3 regions of the Bradyrhizobium sp. ISRA464 genome follow, and region 2 is predicted to be linked to each of the others. Evidence: predicted binding sites of a transcription regulator. Region 2 holds the regulator's gene; each other region holds the start of a gene.
The links. The regulator LexA, encoded in region 2, represses DNA repair genes until DNA is damaged. The targets are predictions, from matches to a motif close to TGTTCNNNNTGTGTTCNG.

Region 1: a site for LexA is predicted at 1,848-1,865, ahead of MTX19_RS25585 (DNA repair protein). Genes of this name have one in related genera too.
Region 3: a site for LexA is predicted at 3,193-3,210, ahead of MTX19_RS08835 (PA0069 family radical SAM protein). Genes of this name have one in related genera too.

Annotation. Positions count from the first base shown of each region.
Region 1 is NZ_CP094526.1:5,470,028-5,475,050, forward strand. Features, by position in the region: gene MTX19_RS25580 (DNA polymerase Y family protein) at 1-746, opposite strand, end outside; gene MTX19_RS25585 (DNA repair protein) at 982-1,776, opposite strand; gene MTX19_RS25590 (UdgX family uracil-DNA binding protein) at 2,034-3,461, shown strand; gene MTX19_RS25595 (inorganic phosphate transporter) at 3,958-5,023, shown strand, end outside.
Region 2 is NZ_CP094526.1:3,951,651-3,956,673, reverse strand. Features, by position in the region: gene MTX19_RS18610 (HAD family phosphatase) at 344-970, shown strand; gene glp (gephyrin-like molybdotransferase Glp) at 999-2,210, shown strand; gene lexA (transcriptional repressor LexA) at 2,435-3,139, shown strand; gene MTX19_RS18595 (hypothetical protein) at 3,439-3,867, shown strand; gene MTX19_RS18590 (hypothetical protein) at 4,018-4,245, shown strand; gene MTX19_RS18585 (ComEC/Rec2 family competence protein) at 4,242-5,023, opposite strand, start outside.
Region 3 is NZ_CP094526.1:1,877,493-1,882,515, forward strand. Features, by position in the region: gene MTX19_RS08815 (IS701 family transposase) at 15-1,238, shown strand; gene MTX19_RS08820 (hypothetical protein) at 1,235-1,390, shown strand; gene MTX19_RS08825 (helix-turn-helix domain-containing GNAT family N-acetyltransferase) at 1,515-2,456, opposite strand; gene MTX19_RS08830 (glycosyl transferase) at 2,500-3,069, opposite strand; gene MTX19_RS08835 (PA0069 family radical SAM protein) at 3,232-4,398, shown strand; gene MTX19_RS08840 (VOC family protein) at 4,519-4,974, shown strand.

The sequences.
Region 1 (5,023 bases), 1.5 Mb from region 2:
TTGCCCTGCTTGTCCATCGCCGCGACCAGCATCCGGGCGAGGTTTTGCAGCGTCAGCGCGATCACGGTGTCGGTCGCGATCGGTTCGGGGAAACGCTTCTCCACGATGTAATCCGGCAGCGGCTTGCGCGGGCTGATCGGGGCATCGCCCTGCCCCAGCGCATGACTGAGCAGCGTGGTGAACGCGGCGCCGAACCGCGCCGAGATCTCATGTGGTGCGCGCGCGGCGACATCGCCGATGGTCTTCAAGCCGGCGCGACGCAGGCCGGTCGTGATCGCGGCATCGGCGCCGAGCGCGGACACCGGCAGCGGACCGACGGCCTCGGCCTCCTCGCCATCGGCTGTGATTTTCCCCGAGGCATGCCGCGTCAGCGTGCGCGCCGCAATCGAGGTGCCTGATATCGCGGCACTAACGGCAAAGCCGCGGCGGCTCAGCGCGTTCGTCGCGATCTGCAGCAGCGCGCGCTCGCCGCCGAACAGATGCGCGCAGCCGGTGATATCGAGAAACAGGCCGTAAGGCGGATCGAGCGCCACCAGCGGCGTGAAGCGGTCGCACCAGTCGGCGATGTCGTTCAGCGTCTTCAGATCGGCGACGGGATCCGCGTCGTAGACGGTCAGCTCCGGGCAGATCGCGCGGGCGTTGGCGAGCGGCAGCCCGATCGACAGCCCCGCGCGCACCGCGGCCTCGTCGATGGCGTGGAGCAGGATCGCGTTGTGATCCTTTGCGACCACGACGCTAGGTGCCACTTGCGCTTCTGTCTCATTCTCTCCCCCCTTGCGGGGGAGGGGCAGGGAGAGGGGCAAGCCACATACGCCGGCGTCCGTGGTACCGCTCTCTCCAACTCTCCCCCGCAAGGGGGGAGAGAGCCCTGCCACCTCCCGAGTGGAAACTCTCTCCTCACGAAGAGCATCGCTCGTGGCGAGACCCCCACCCCAACCCTCCCCCGCAAGCGGGAGAGGGAGCCCGACGACCTCCCGAGCGTCAACTTGCGAGACGCTGCGCTGTGCGAGCTTCCGCTTGATGCGGTCGATGGGCAGGCGTGGCAGCCACAGGCTGAGGATACGCCGACGGTTCACTGAATTGGCACTCATCACATTTCCATTCCATGATCCATCGCCCGACCGGGCCATGACGATTGCGCACGAGTTCGGCGTCGAAGCGCGGCGCGCCCCAGGCGCTGGCGGCGGTGCCGGGCGGCGAATGCGCCGCGCGCACGATCCAGCGCGTCTCCGCGGTCGAGGGGATCGGGCTCGCCGCGATCCGCAGCACCAGCGCGGTGACGCCGGAGGCCTGCGCGGCCAAGGTCAATTTGCGGCTGGCGACGAGATCGAGCTGGCGCACATTGCCCCAGACCTCGAGCACGACCGCGCCCAGCGCATCGCAGGCGAGCGCGTCAGCCGTGGTGCGCAACGCGGCATCGACATCGGCGGCGCGCACCGTGACGAGCAGGCGCGGATCGAGGCCGAGCTCGGCAAGCCCGCTCATCGACAACGCGCCGCTTTCGCGATCGGAGAAATCCTGCCGCACCCAGACCAGCGGCTTGCGCGGTGACATCCGTCCGGCGAGCCCCGCGATGAAGCCGGTCGCGGCCCCGCCCTGATGGCCGCTCGCGAACACCTCATGCAGCACTGCGGGCGCAAGTCCGCCGCGCAGCATCGCATCCGCGCCCACATGCCCGAGCGAGACGCGGTTCAGTATGTTCGCATCCGATGGCGCCTCGATGCGCGCGATGCTGCCGCGCAAGGATGCAAGCGTGCTCATGCGTGCGCCGTTCATAGCGCCGCTCCTTCCCAACCAAGATTTGAAGCCGTCACCGGTCTGAACAGAGAACCAGGGTCTGGCTCATTTGTTCATGATATGTTCTAATATAAAGCTAACAGGACCGGCGGAGTCAATCGGATTGGTGGGATCGCCGATTCATGAGCGGAATCAAGGGGATTCAAGCGCGTCGACGCGGCCCGTGCAGCCTCTCCCTGGCGTCACCGGACGCGCGGGCCCTGAAATGACGGCGAGACGAAAACGGAGCAGATCGCATGCATATCATCATGCTCGACAGCGACACCGATTTCGAAGGCTGGCGCAAGGCCGCGCGACGACTGGCGCTGAATGACGTAAGGCCATCTGATGTCGCGTGGACGGTGAGCGGCGAGACCGAACTATTTTCGTCATCTCACGCGAACGACCTGCCCGATGCGCCGCATGCGACGTTCAACGTCCCCGCCAGCTTCGTCGAGCTGGCAAGGACCGCGATCCTGCATCGTCATGACGAACGCTTCGCCCTGCTCTATCGCATCCTGTGGCGGCTGCGCAGCCATCACGATCTGCTCAGCGCGACGACCGATCCCGAGGTCGCCGAGGTCAACGCGATGGCGCGCGCGGTCTATCGCGACATGGACAGGATGCACGCGCTTGTGCGCTTCCGCGAAATCGGTCGCGAGCACAAGGCGCATTACGTCGCCTGGTTCGAGCCGGAGCATCACATCGTCGAGCTCGCCGCGCCCTTCTTCGCCAGCCGCTTCGCCGACATGCCGTGGTCGATCCTGACCCCCGACGTCTGCGCGCATTGGGATGGGCATGCGATCTCGATCACCTCCGGCGTCGACAAATCCGAAGTGCCGACCGAGGAGCGGCTCGAAGAGATCTGGCGGCGTCATTACAGCGGTCTCTTCAATCCCGCACGGCTGAAAGTGATGGAGATGCCGCAGGCCTATTGGAGGAACCTGCCCGAGGACTCGATCATTAAGCCCTTGCTCGAAGACGCGATGCGGATGACGAGCGGCGCCTTCATCGCAAACAAGGCGGCGAAACCGCAGGCGCCGCAAAAACCGCAGGACACGCCGATGGCCCGCAGAGACGCCCACGACACGATCGCGACGCTACGCGCCGAAGCCGCCGATTGCCGGGCCTGCCCGCTGTGGAAGGATGCAACCCAGACCGTGTTCGGCGAAGGGCCGCAAAGCGCAACCCTGATGCTGGTCGGCGAGCAGCCCGGCGACAAGGAAGATCTCGCCGGCAAGCCGTTCGTCGGTCCGGCCGGATTGATGCTCGATCGCGCGCTGGAGGAGGCCGGCATCGACCGCGGCAAGGTCTACATCACCAATGCGGTGAAGCATTTCAAATTCGTGCCGCGCGGCAAGATCCGGCTGCATCAGAAGCCGAGCACGCCGGAAATCCGCGCCTGCCGTCAATGGTACGAGCGTGAATTGGCGGCCATCAAACCGGAACTGGTGGTGGCGCTCGGCGCGACGGCCGCACAGGGCGTGCTCGGCAAGATCACGCCGATCAACAGGAACCGCGGCCGCCTGATCGACCATGATGGAACCAAGGTGCTGGTCACCGTGCATCCCTCCTATCTGCTGCGGCTGCCCGATGAGGAGGCCAAGGCGAAGGAATATCAACGCTTTGTCGACGACCTGAAAATCGCGGCCGGCTTGCTGCGCCGTTCCGCTCGCGCGGCCTGATGTGCCCGCGCAACAACTCGTCCCCGAAATTCACACCTTGATGTGAAAAATCAGAAACAGGCCGAGAAAAATCTACAACCTTTAATTGATCCATGATAGTATCACAGGCTCAATAGGCATTGGGCGTCATGTTCACGCCATGACGTACCCTGAGGCCAGCGCGCTGCGCGGTTCGACTAGCCCCAACCGCGTGGCGCGCGACCTCTACCCGTCGGCCCGCCGGATCCTTTGGCCATACGCTGCCTGACCCTTCCAACGCAGCCTCCGCGATTTCCTGGTCCGCAAGACGCAGTCCGCACCGGCGTCTGCAATCAGTGACGTTTGTTACTGATGTTACTGAAGATTGCCGCGCCTGAAATCTTCAGGGCTTGTGCATGGATTGCATTGCAAGCAATGACTCGACCCACGCCATTATGGCCGACCGGCCACGCCGGATTTCAATTGCCTGTCATATGCATTGATCAAAATCGGCGCCATTGGGAATAGGAGATTACCAATGAGCGACGTGGCGCTACCCGGCTCGATCGAACCTGCCTTGAAGAAGGGTCCCGATCTCGACAAGGGCTTTCACCCACTGACCGGCATCATCTACATGGGCGTGGTCGCGGCAGCGCTCCTCTTCGTCGCCTACAGCATCTACGCCGACATCAACGCCACCGGCGCTCGCGTCACCTCCTATCTCCCCTTCATCCTGCTGTTCGTCGCCCTGCTGATTGCGCTCGGCTTCGAATTCGTCAACGGTTTCCATGACACCGCAAATGCGGTCGCGACCGTGATCTACACCCGCTCGCTGCCGGCTCACGTTGCCGTGGTCTGGTCGGGCATGTTCAACCTGTTTGGCGTGCTGCTCTCGAGCGGCGCGGTCGCGTTCGGCATCGTGTCGCTGCTTCCGGTCGAACTGATCCTGCAGGTCGGCAGCAGTGCGGGCTTCGCGATGGTGTTCGCGCTCCTGATCGCCGCCATCATCTGGAATCTCGGCACCTGGTGGCTCGGCCTGCCGGCCTCGAGCTCGCACACCCTGATCGGATCGATCATGGGTGTCGGCATCACCAACGCGCTGTTGCGCGGCCGCGACGGCACTTCGGGTGTGGACTGGTCGCAGGCGGTCAACATCGCCAAGGCGCTGCTGCTGTCGCCGCTGTTCGGCTTCGTGCTCGCGGCGCTTCTGCTCTACGTCCTCAAGGCCGTGCTGCTGCGCGCGACACCCAAACTGTTCGGCGAGCCGGTCGGCGACCAGCCGCCGCCGTGGTGGATCCGCGGCATCCTGATCCTGACCTGCACGCTGGTCAGCTTCTTCCACGGCTCCAATGACGGCCAGAAGGGCATGGGCCTCATCATGCTGATCCTGATCGGCACCGTGCCGACCGCCTATGCGCTGAACCGCGCGCTCCCGAGCAGCCAGATCGAGCAGTTCGCCGCGCATTCGGCTGCGGCCAGCAAGGTCATCGAAGGCAAGGCCTCCGGTTACAACGTGATCGGCAACCCCCGCCCCGCCGTGACCAACTATGTCTCCCAGCACCAGATCAACGAAGGCACCTTCCCGTCGCTCGCCGTGCTGGTCC
Region 2 (5,023 bases):
AAGCTCGGACAGATCGTGTCGCGAGAACGCAAAGCCATATCTCAACGACTGTCATCGCCCGCGAAAGCGGGCGATCCAGTATTCCAGAGGCAGCAGTGATTGACCCGAGAGGCCGCAGCGTACTGGATACCCCGCATGCGCGGGGTATGACGGCGGGGCGGAGCGATGGATTGCTTCCGCCTTCGCCGAGGCTTCGGCGGACAAGTCGTCGCTTCAGCGCAAAATTGCTTTGCAATTTTGTCGCGAGCTCCTCGCAATGACGTGAACTGAGGGAGCCATCATCGAGGACTCCCCAATCGAAGACATTGCCGCCTGCCCGCAATTTTCGTACACCGTTCATGCAATGACCACGCAACTCTCCCCCAATTCCGTCGACGTGCTGCTGTTCGATATCGGCCGCGTCGTGCTCGACATCAGCTTCGACAGGGTGATGGCGAACTGGGCGGGACACGCCGGCTGCGCGCCTGCCGATCTCGCACGGCGCTTCGTCGTCGACGACAGCTTCAAGCATCACGAGACCGGCAAGGTCGACGACGCGGCGTTCTTCGCGAACCTGCGCCGCTCGCTCGGCATCGACCTCACCGATGCGCAGTTCCTCGAGGGCTGGAACGCGATCTTCACCGGCGAGATGCCGGGTATCGCGCCGCTCCTGGCGACAGCCGCGAAGCGGATGCCGCTCTATGCCTTCTCGAACACCAACCCGGCCCACATCGCGCATTTCTCGGTCGCCTATGCCGATGTGCTCAGGCATTTTCGCAACGTGTTCCTGTCGTCGGCGATCGGCCTTCGAAAACCGGACGCCGAGGCCTATGATCATGTGGTAAGAGCGATCGGCGTGCCGGCGTCACGGATCCTGTTCTTCGACGACACAGCGGCCAATATCGAGGGTGCGCGGGCGCGCGGCCTACATGCCATCCATGTGACATCGACGGATGACGTGGCAAGGGCACTCACCGCACTTGGAATATGAAGACCTTGGGATTTGAGGAGCCCTGCCCGTGGCCCTGATGCCGGTTGCCGATGCCCTGTCAGCCATTCTCGCCGGCGCCGAACCGCTGCCGGAGGAGACGGTCGCGCTCGATGCCGCCTACCACCGCACGCTGGCGCGCGACGTCGCGGCGCGGCGCACGCAGCCGCCGCAGGCCATGTCGGCGATGGACGGCTATGCGGTGCGCGCGGCCGATGCGTCCGACCTGTCGGCCAGGCTGAAGGTGATTGGCGAAGTCGCCGCCGGCCGCCCGTTCGAGCGGACGGTCGGCGCGGGCGAAGCGGTGCGGATCTTCACCGGCGGCGTGATCCCTGACGGCGCGGACGCCGTCATTATCCAGGAAGACACCAAGGCTGACGGCGACCACATCACGATCACCGAGGCCGCCGCGAAGGGACGGCACATCCGCTCCGCTGGCGTCGACTTCCACGCGGGCGACGTGCTGCTTGCGGCCGGCAGCCGCCTCTCCGACCGCGCGCTCTCGCTCGCCGCGGCCATGAACTATCCGGAACTCGCCGTGCGCCGCCGTCCGAAGGTCGCGGTGCTGGCGACCGGCGACGAGCTGGTGATGCCGGGCTCCCGCCCCGGCCCCGGCCAGATTGTCTATTCCAACGGCTACGCGCTGCGGGCCCTGGCCCGCGCGGAGGGCGCGGAGACCGTCGACCTCGGCATCGCCGCCGATACGGTGGCGGCCACCACGGCCGGCATCCGCCAGGCGCGGGAGGCGGACGCCGACATCCTGATCACCACCGGCGGCGCCTCGGTCGGCGATCATGATCTCGTCAAGCAGTCGCTGGAGGCGGAGGGCGTCCGGATGGCGTTCTGGCGGATCGCGATGCGGCCGGGCAAGCCGATGATGCATGGCCGGCTGGGAACAATGCGGGTGATCGGCCTGCCCGGAAATCCGGTGTCGTCCTATGTCTGCGCCTTCCTGTTTCTGGTGCCGTTGATTCGCGCCCTGAGCGGCCGAAAAGTGATTCATCATGTCCGCGACAGCGCCCTGCTTGGCCGTGACCTCGCCGCCAACGATCAGCGCGAGGACTATCTCCGTGCGCGGCTCGAAGAGCGCGACGACGGCAAGCTGATCGCGACACCCGTCACCCAGCAGGACAGCTCGCTGTTGGGGAATCTTGCTGCGGCACGGGCACTTGTGATCCGTCCGCCGTTCGCGCCGGCGGCCGTCAAAGGCGAGGCGTGCGAGATCCTGACACTGCCTGAGTGAGGCTTTGCGACCGCACCGATCAGGCGCGAGCGGCTGCGTTCACCGGAAATTAAGTGGTTGCGGAACACATATCGAACATATAGTGTCCGTTCATGATTTGTTTCGAGTACTGGTGTCTACAAATGGGAGCGCACTGAGGAGTGTCGCAAGTCTCGCGCTCCCGAGGTCAGGCTCCCTGAAGGTCTCGGAATCGAACGACGCTATCAACCGGGGGAATACTCGAGATGCTCACGCGCAAACAGTACGAACTTCTGCGTTTCATCAATGAACGTCTGAAGGAGGCCGGCGTCCCGCCCTCTTTCGACGAGATGAAGGATGCGCTCGACCTGCGCTCGAAGTCCGGTATCCACCGCCTCATTACAGCACTGGAGGAGCGCGGCTTCATCCGCCGCCTGCCGAACCGCGCCCGCGCCATCGAGGTGATCAAGCTTCCCGAACTCTCGGCCGGCGGCGGCAACGGCCGCCGCGGCTTCACCCCCAGTGTTATCGAGGGCACGCTCGGCAAGCGCTCCAGCACGCCGCAGATCGCCGAGGATGACGGCAACCGGCCGGTCGCCGTCCCTGTCATGGGCCGGATCGCGGCCGGTACGCCGATCGAGGCGCTGCAGACCCGCAGCCACACCATCAGCGTGCCGCCGGACATGCTCGGCGCCGGCGAACATTATGCGCTGGAGGTGCGCGGCGACTCCATGGTCGACGCCGGCATCCTCGACGGCGACATGGCGCTGATCCAGCGCAACGACACCGCCAACACCGGCGACATCGTGGTGGCGCTGATCGACGAGGAGGAAGCGACGCTGAAGCGCTTCCGCCGCCGCGGCGCGTCGATCGCGCTCGAGCCTGCCAATACCGCCTATGAAGTGCGCATCCTGCCGCCAAACCGCGTACGGATCCAGGGCAAGCTGATCGGGCTCTATCGCAAATACTGACCGCGTCGCATGTCCAGCCGCGACCGCGTGCAGCGCGGCGTGCCTTCGTGCAGTTGAACACATGTTGTGAGGGAACGAGCGACGCGCAACGCCGTTGCCTATAGACTGCGCTGCGCGAGGGCCTCCGGCGCGTCCCGATACCACCGGAACGCTGTAGCGCGTTTGTGATCGGAGCCTTCCGCAGCCAGTCGTACAATCGCCCAGAAACGGGAAGAACCTCGTTTGCTGTCGTCCACTCTGGTAGAGGCCTGCGCCTCAGGAGAGGCACGGGTCGCTATCTCGAAATGAGGAGCCATCCGATGTGTGACTATAGTCTGCACGCCGTGGCATCGCGCCCCGCCGTTGTCGGAGAGACGCTGATCACCACGACATTCCGCGGCACGTCAACCCGCGGCTTTGCTTCGGAGAGCGATCCAAATGTCGCGGTCTGCATGCTTCCCGGCACCGAGCTCGCGTTCGTCGAGAACGTGCGCTACGACAGCCGCTGGATCTGGACCAAGACGATCGGCTTCCGCGTCGGCGTGTTCAACGAAGTCGAGCCCGACGTTCCCGATCGCCATCATGATGCGGTCGAATTCCCCGACGGCAGCCATGTGCTGGTGACCCAGCTCGTCGAAGGACAGCACGTCACCGTACTGCAGCTACCCGCTCTTCACCCGCCTGTCGTCGAGAAGCCGAAGGTGGTCGAGCGGCGGCCCTCTGCATTCGCGTCGCTGTTTTTGGGTTGAGCGCATCATGGCCGCAGGATGAGTTTGGACCTGCGGCATGTGACCTAACCGATTTCGAGCGACCCCGGACTTCGGGTTCCGGGGCGCGTCTGGGGATTTGCGTCGGACGGCGCCTTGGCGCATCATCGCTCACGGACAAGGACGTGCTCGGTGGTCGACAAGGTCACATGGCAAAAGGCTGGACGCGTCACGGAGCCGGGCCGCTACATGTTCCGGTTCGGCTGGCTGACCGTGACGGCTGACGACCTGAAGGTCTGGCAGCAATTCCCCGAAGCGACGTTTACCCTAGTCAAGAAGCCCGACGCCGATCCTGACTCGGACGAGTATCACCTCGGCGCCTTTGACCTGCCGACCCATCCCCTCCCCGATCAGCACTAATCGTCGCCCTGCAGATCGGCCTCCGCCGGGGTCGCATCCACCGCCGGGCGCGGCGCGCGGCCGGGCAGGCGCAGCGCGGTCTCGCTCTCGGTGTCGCCGGGAACCGCCGGCGTCCATGGCCGGTCGATCCCGCCGGGCCTGACCGCATCGACGGCAAAGCCATCGCGGGTGCGGCGCAGCACCAGCGCGCCGTGGCGCCGCCGCAGCCGTTCGGCATCGATCACCGAGGCCGCGCAGCCCTGCGGCGCCGGCCGTGCCGTCACGATCAGCGCCGCACGCTCGCAATCGTCGGCCAGCGCCGCGGGCCGCATCGCCAGCGAAACGAGCATGCCGCCCGCGCCCTGGGTCACGCAGCCGTTCTCGTCGCAGGAGACGCCGTCCGCGAGCGAGGCGTCGGCCGCCGTCCGCGCGTCGGCGTCCGCCGCCAGCCACTCCTTGATCAGGAAGGCGTCCTTGCCGCTCCGCATCAGATGCAGCCGCCCGTCGCCGCCGCGGACCGCCACATTGCGGCCGTCGGCCGCGACCAGCACGTCCGACTGCGGCACCCGCACCGCCCAGATCAGCGCCACCGCAAGCAGCGCCGCGCCCGACCAGCGCAACGGCGTGCGCAACAACCCGAGCAGGACGAGGCCGGCGCTCGCCACGATCAGCGGCCCGGTGCCGAACGCCGCCATGCGCCCGACCGCGCCCGGCGGGGCGGCGACCCATTGCGTCACCACGATCATCCAGTCGATGCCAACGCCCATGATCGCCCAGAACACGCCGTCGAACCCGAACG
Region 3 (5,023 bases), 2.1 Mb from region 2:
ATCTATGGGCGACCATGATTCGGGATCTGATGATTGGTGGCGCGTCGGTTGAGGATACGCTGACGCTGTGGGCTTCGTCGTTGCGAGATGCCAAGCAACGCATCCGTCCGCTGTTTACGCAAGAGCGGGTCGCGGCCTCGGCGGGGCAATTTCTCGACGGACTGTTGGGCAACGAGCCGCGCAAGACGGGTTGGATGCGGGCGGAAGCGGCTGGCGATCCAGGCCCGTGGCGCCAGCAGGCGATTCTGGGTCGGGGGCAGTGGGATGCCGACGCGCTGCGCGATATTGTACGTGAGTACGCGCTGGAAACGCTGGGTGACGAGGACGCGGTTCTGGTCATCGATGAGACCGGCTTTTTGAAACAGGGCAAGGCCTCGTGTGGGGTCGCGCGCCAGTACACTGGCTCGGCGGGCAAGATCACCAATTGCCAGATCGGAGTGTTTGCCTCCTATGTGTCGCGGCATGGCCATGCCTTCATCGATCGGGCGCTCTACCTGCCAAAGGAATGGACGGACGAACCCGCTCGCCTGAAGGCCGCACATGTCCCGAGCGATGTGAGCTTTGCGACGAAGCCCCGGATCGCGCATCAAATGATCGCTCGCGCGATCGCCGCAAAGGTGCCGTTCTCGTTCGTAGCAGCGGACAGCGTGTATGGCACGGGAGCGATCGAAACCCTGCTGCGCAAGGCGGGCAAAGGCTATGTTCTGGGGGTTGCTTCCAATCACGTGTTCTATTCCTGGGGCAAGCAGCAGCCTGTCGCCGGCACTGCCTCTACGATCGCGCAGAGCCTTCCCAAGAAGGCCTGGCGCCGCCTGCCGTCCGGCGAAGGAACCAAAGGTCCGCGCTGGCACGACTGGGCCTATCTTGAGCTGGCCGATCTCGACGCCGGCGAATACAACGACGACCTTGCCGGGGAATGGACCCGAGGTCTTCTGATCCGCCGCAATATTGCCGACAACAGCTTAGCCTTCTTCTCCACATGGTGCCCCAAGGGCACGTCCATGCAGAAGCTGGTATCCGTGGAAGGCCATCGCTGGGCCATCGAAGACAGCTTCGAAACCGCCAAGAACGAGCTCGGTCTTGATCACAACGAAACCCGCTCCTGGCATGGCTGGCATCGCCATGTCTCACTGGTCATGCTTGCCTTCGCCACGATGGCCGTCATCCGTCATCGGGCCAACACCGGAGCATTGCTTAAAAAAACGCGACCGCGGCCCCGACCGAAGCATCGTTCTTGATCCGCTGGTCGATCCAGGAAATCCGCCGCATCGCCATGAAGCTCGCCCAGCGGCGCATCCCGCATGCCCACATCCTCGCATGGTCATCCTGGCGCAGGGCTCATCAAGCCAACGCGCGCAAAGCGCATCTCAAGCAAAAATTACAACTGTAATGCTAGGCGTGCCAACGCCTGAAGGTGTTGCGGTAGGCCTCGGCACACAGCGCGCGGGCTCTGCGCGCATAGAATGTGATGAGGTCCGCAGTCACGCGCCGCCCGGATTCGCGGCGCCGTGGCTTCACAGCTCCAGCTCCCAGGTCTCACCGACCAGATCGACGCCGAAGCTGTGGTGCTTCTCTTCCTTGACGCGTTGGAAGCCGGCGCGGGCGTAGATGCCGCGTGCGGCGACCAGAATGCTTTGCGTCCACAGCGTGATCTTGCTGTAGCCCTTCTCGCGGGCGAAGCGGATGCACTGCTCGACCAGGGCGCGGCCGACGCCGAGCCCGCGTGCCCTCTCTTCCACCAATAACAGCCTGAGCTTGGCGACCTTATCGCCTCCGTTGACCAGGAAGATCGAGCCGACCGGCTCGCCGTCGACCTCCGAGATCCAGCAATGCTCGCAAGCGGGATCGAACGATTTGAGGAATTGCGCAGCGATCTCGGCGACCAGTGCCTCGAACGAGATGTCCCAGCCATATTCCTGCGCATAGACGGCGCCGTGCCGCGAGATCACCCAGCCCATGTCGCCGACGCGATGGCTGCGCAGCAGGAAGCCGGCCGGCTTGGGCACGGCAGGCTCCATAGACTGCTCGATCGTGCCCATCGCGCGCACCACGGCCGCGCGCCGATTGCCGTCCATCTGCTTCAGGAGTGCTGCGACTTCGCTGCGCGACCGGCTGTCGAGGTCGGAGGCCGCGGCGCGGCCCTTGGCGGTCAACGTCACCTCATTGACGCGCTTGTCGGCCTTCGACGGCGTGCGGGTCACGATCTGGCGGCGCTGTAAGGCCGCCAGCGTGCGGCTGACGAAGCCGGCGTCGAGGTCGAGCTCGCGCACCAAGTCGGTCGCGGTGCAGCCGTCGTGATGCGCGATCTCGTAGATGATCCGTGCCTCCTGCAGCGTGAACGGGCTGTGCAGGAGCTTCGGCTCGATGATGCCGAGCTTGCGGGTGTAGAACCGGCTGAAGCCGCGCACTGCGGCGACCTGGCTCTCGAGGGTGTCGTTCGATATATTTGATTTCATCAAATATATTATTTGACGAAATCAAGCGATCCGCAAGGGCTTTCTACGCCACCATGATCCGGCTGCGCAGCATGGTGCGGGAGGAGCGGCCGAGCCGGCGCAACAGCCGTGCCTCCGAGCGGCGGGCGTCCGGCCGGTAGCCGCCGATCCGCTCATAATGGTCGCGCGCGATCAGAAGGCCCTGCTCGGCCGAGGGGCCGGCGATCATCCGGGCAACGAATTTGAGGCCGTCGCGCAGGCCGGGGTCGGTGTAGGGCGCGCGGGCGTAGCGGAAGATTCCGGCGCGGTCCCTGCCGCTCGCGGCCACCATCTGGATGAACTGGGTGGTTTCGTCGATCCAGCCCGCGTCGAGCACGGCGCCCGGATGCAGGAACATCAGCCAGGGTGAGCGGGCCTGCTTCGCGCCCGCGGCGAGCGCCGCGGCGCGGGTGCCCTCGAAGCGCAGGAACCGGCAGCCCGCCACGTCGGCGACGCGCTCCATCACAGCGGTATTGGTGCGATCGACCAGCAGCACTTCGCGGATGATTCCCGCGGCCGCGCCCGGCACCAGCGCCGCCAATGTCGCGACCACGGTGCGCTCGACCCCGTCGGTCGGAATGATCACGCTCAGCATGAGTTGAGGCTTCGATGGCTCAAACGGTTGAAAAGCTGAGCCGTGTTATCACCTTGTCACACTCAACGCAGCCTTTGCGGCTGCGGATTCTTGCGGCAGGGTTTTGTGGATTTTTACGACGCTTGTTCTTGATTTGTTCTCGCGCTGTGTTAGCTTCACAGCATGAGCCGAGCATCCTCTCATGCCCTCAAGCACCCGCCGGTAACGGCGCCCTCCGATAACCCGGCGGGTGCATCTTCCCCTTTTCCCGAGCTTGCGGTCGCGATCGAGCGCGAGCGGCGGCGCGGCCGCGGCGCGCAGTCCAACGCCAGCGGCCGCTACGAGGCCGAGGCGCGGGTCGCCTTCGACGACGGCTGGCAGAGCCTCGACGACCTGCCGCCGTTCAAGACCTCGGTGGCGATCGATACCTCGCGCAAGGTGATCACCCGCAATGACTCGCCCGACATCGGCTTCGACCGCTCGATCAATCCCTATCGCGGCTGCGAGCACGGCTGCGTGTACTGCTTCGCGCGGCCGACCCACGCCTATCTCGGGCTGTCGCCGGGGCTCGACTTCGAATCCAAGCTGCTCGCCAAGCCGGATGCGCCCGAGCTGCTCGAGAAGGAGCTGGCGGCGCCGGACTACGAAGCGCGGATGATCGCGATCGGCACCAACACCGATCCCTACCAGCCGATCGAGCGCGAGCGGAAGATCATGCGCGGCATCCTGGAGGTCTTGGAGCGCGCCGGCCATCCGGTCGGCATCGTGACCAAGTCAGCGCTGGTGACCCGCGACATCGATATCCTGGCGCGAATGGCCAAGCGCAATCTGGTCAAGGTCGCGCTGTCGGTGACGACGCTCGATCCGAAGCTGGCCCGCACCATGGAGCCGCGCGCCTCGACCCCGCCGAAGCGGCTCGAGGCGATCAAGCGGTTGGCCGACGCCAGCATCCCGACCACGGTGATGGTGGCGCCCGTGATCCCGGCGCTGAATGACTCCGAGATCGAGCGCGTCCTCGATGCCGCCGCGCATGCCGGCGCCAAGGAGGCGAGCTATGTGCTGCTGCGCCTGCCGCTCGAGGTTCGCGACCTCTTCCGCGAATGGCTGATGTCGAACTATCCCGATCGCTATCGCCACGTCTTCACGTTGATCCGCGACATGCGCGGCGGCCGCGACTACGATTCGCAATGGGGCACCCGGATGAAGGGCACCGGCCCGATGGCCTGGATGATCGGCCGCCGCTTCGAGATCGCCTGCGAAAAGCTCGGGATGAACAAGCGGCGCACCAAGCTGACCACAGACCATTTCGCCAAGCCGAAGTGCAACGGGCAGCAGTTGAGCTTGTTCTAGGCGGGGCAAGAAGAACCAAGGGCGTCATTGCGAGCGAAGCGAAGCAATCCGTGTCGCAACGCTGGGATAGATGGATTGCTTCGTCGCTTTCGCTCCTCGCAATGACGGAGAAGGATAATCATGAGTAACACCGCAACCGTCCCGACCCCGCGCTTCACCGTCCTGACGCTCGGCGTCAGCGACATGCGCAGCAGCATCGCGTTCTACGAGTCGCTCGGCTTTACGAGGAAATTCCGCGCGACGGGCGAGGAGGTCACCTTCTTCGAGACCGGCGGCACTGTGCTCGGGCTGTTCCCGTGGCATCTGCTCGCCGCGGACGCCTCACTGCCCGATCAGCCGCGGCCGGCGGCGTTTCGCGGGGTCGCGATTGCGTGGAACTGCCGCAACGACGCGGAAGTCGATGCCGTCATGGCCTTCGCGCTCTCGAAAGGCGCCAAATTGTTGAAGCCCGCACAGCCGACGAGCTATGGCGGCTATTGCGGCTATTTCGCCGATCCCGACGGCCATGCCTGGGAGGTGGTCCGCGCGCCGGGCTTCGAGGTCCGTGATGACGGGCGGGTATCGCTGCCCGATTAGCGGACTGCCCGCCAGCAATGATGAATAGCGGGGACGGGCGGCAGGTTCC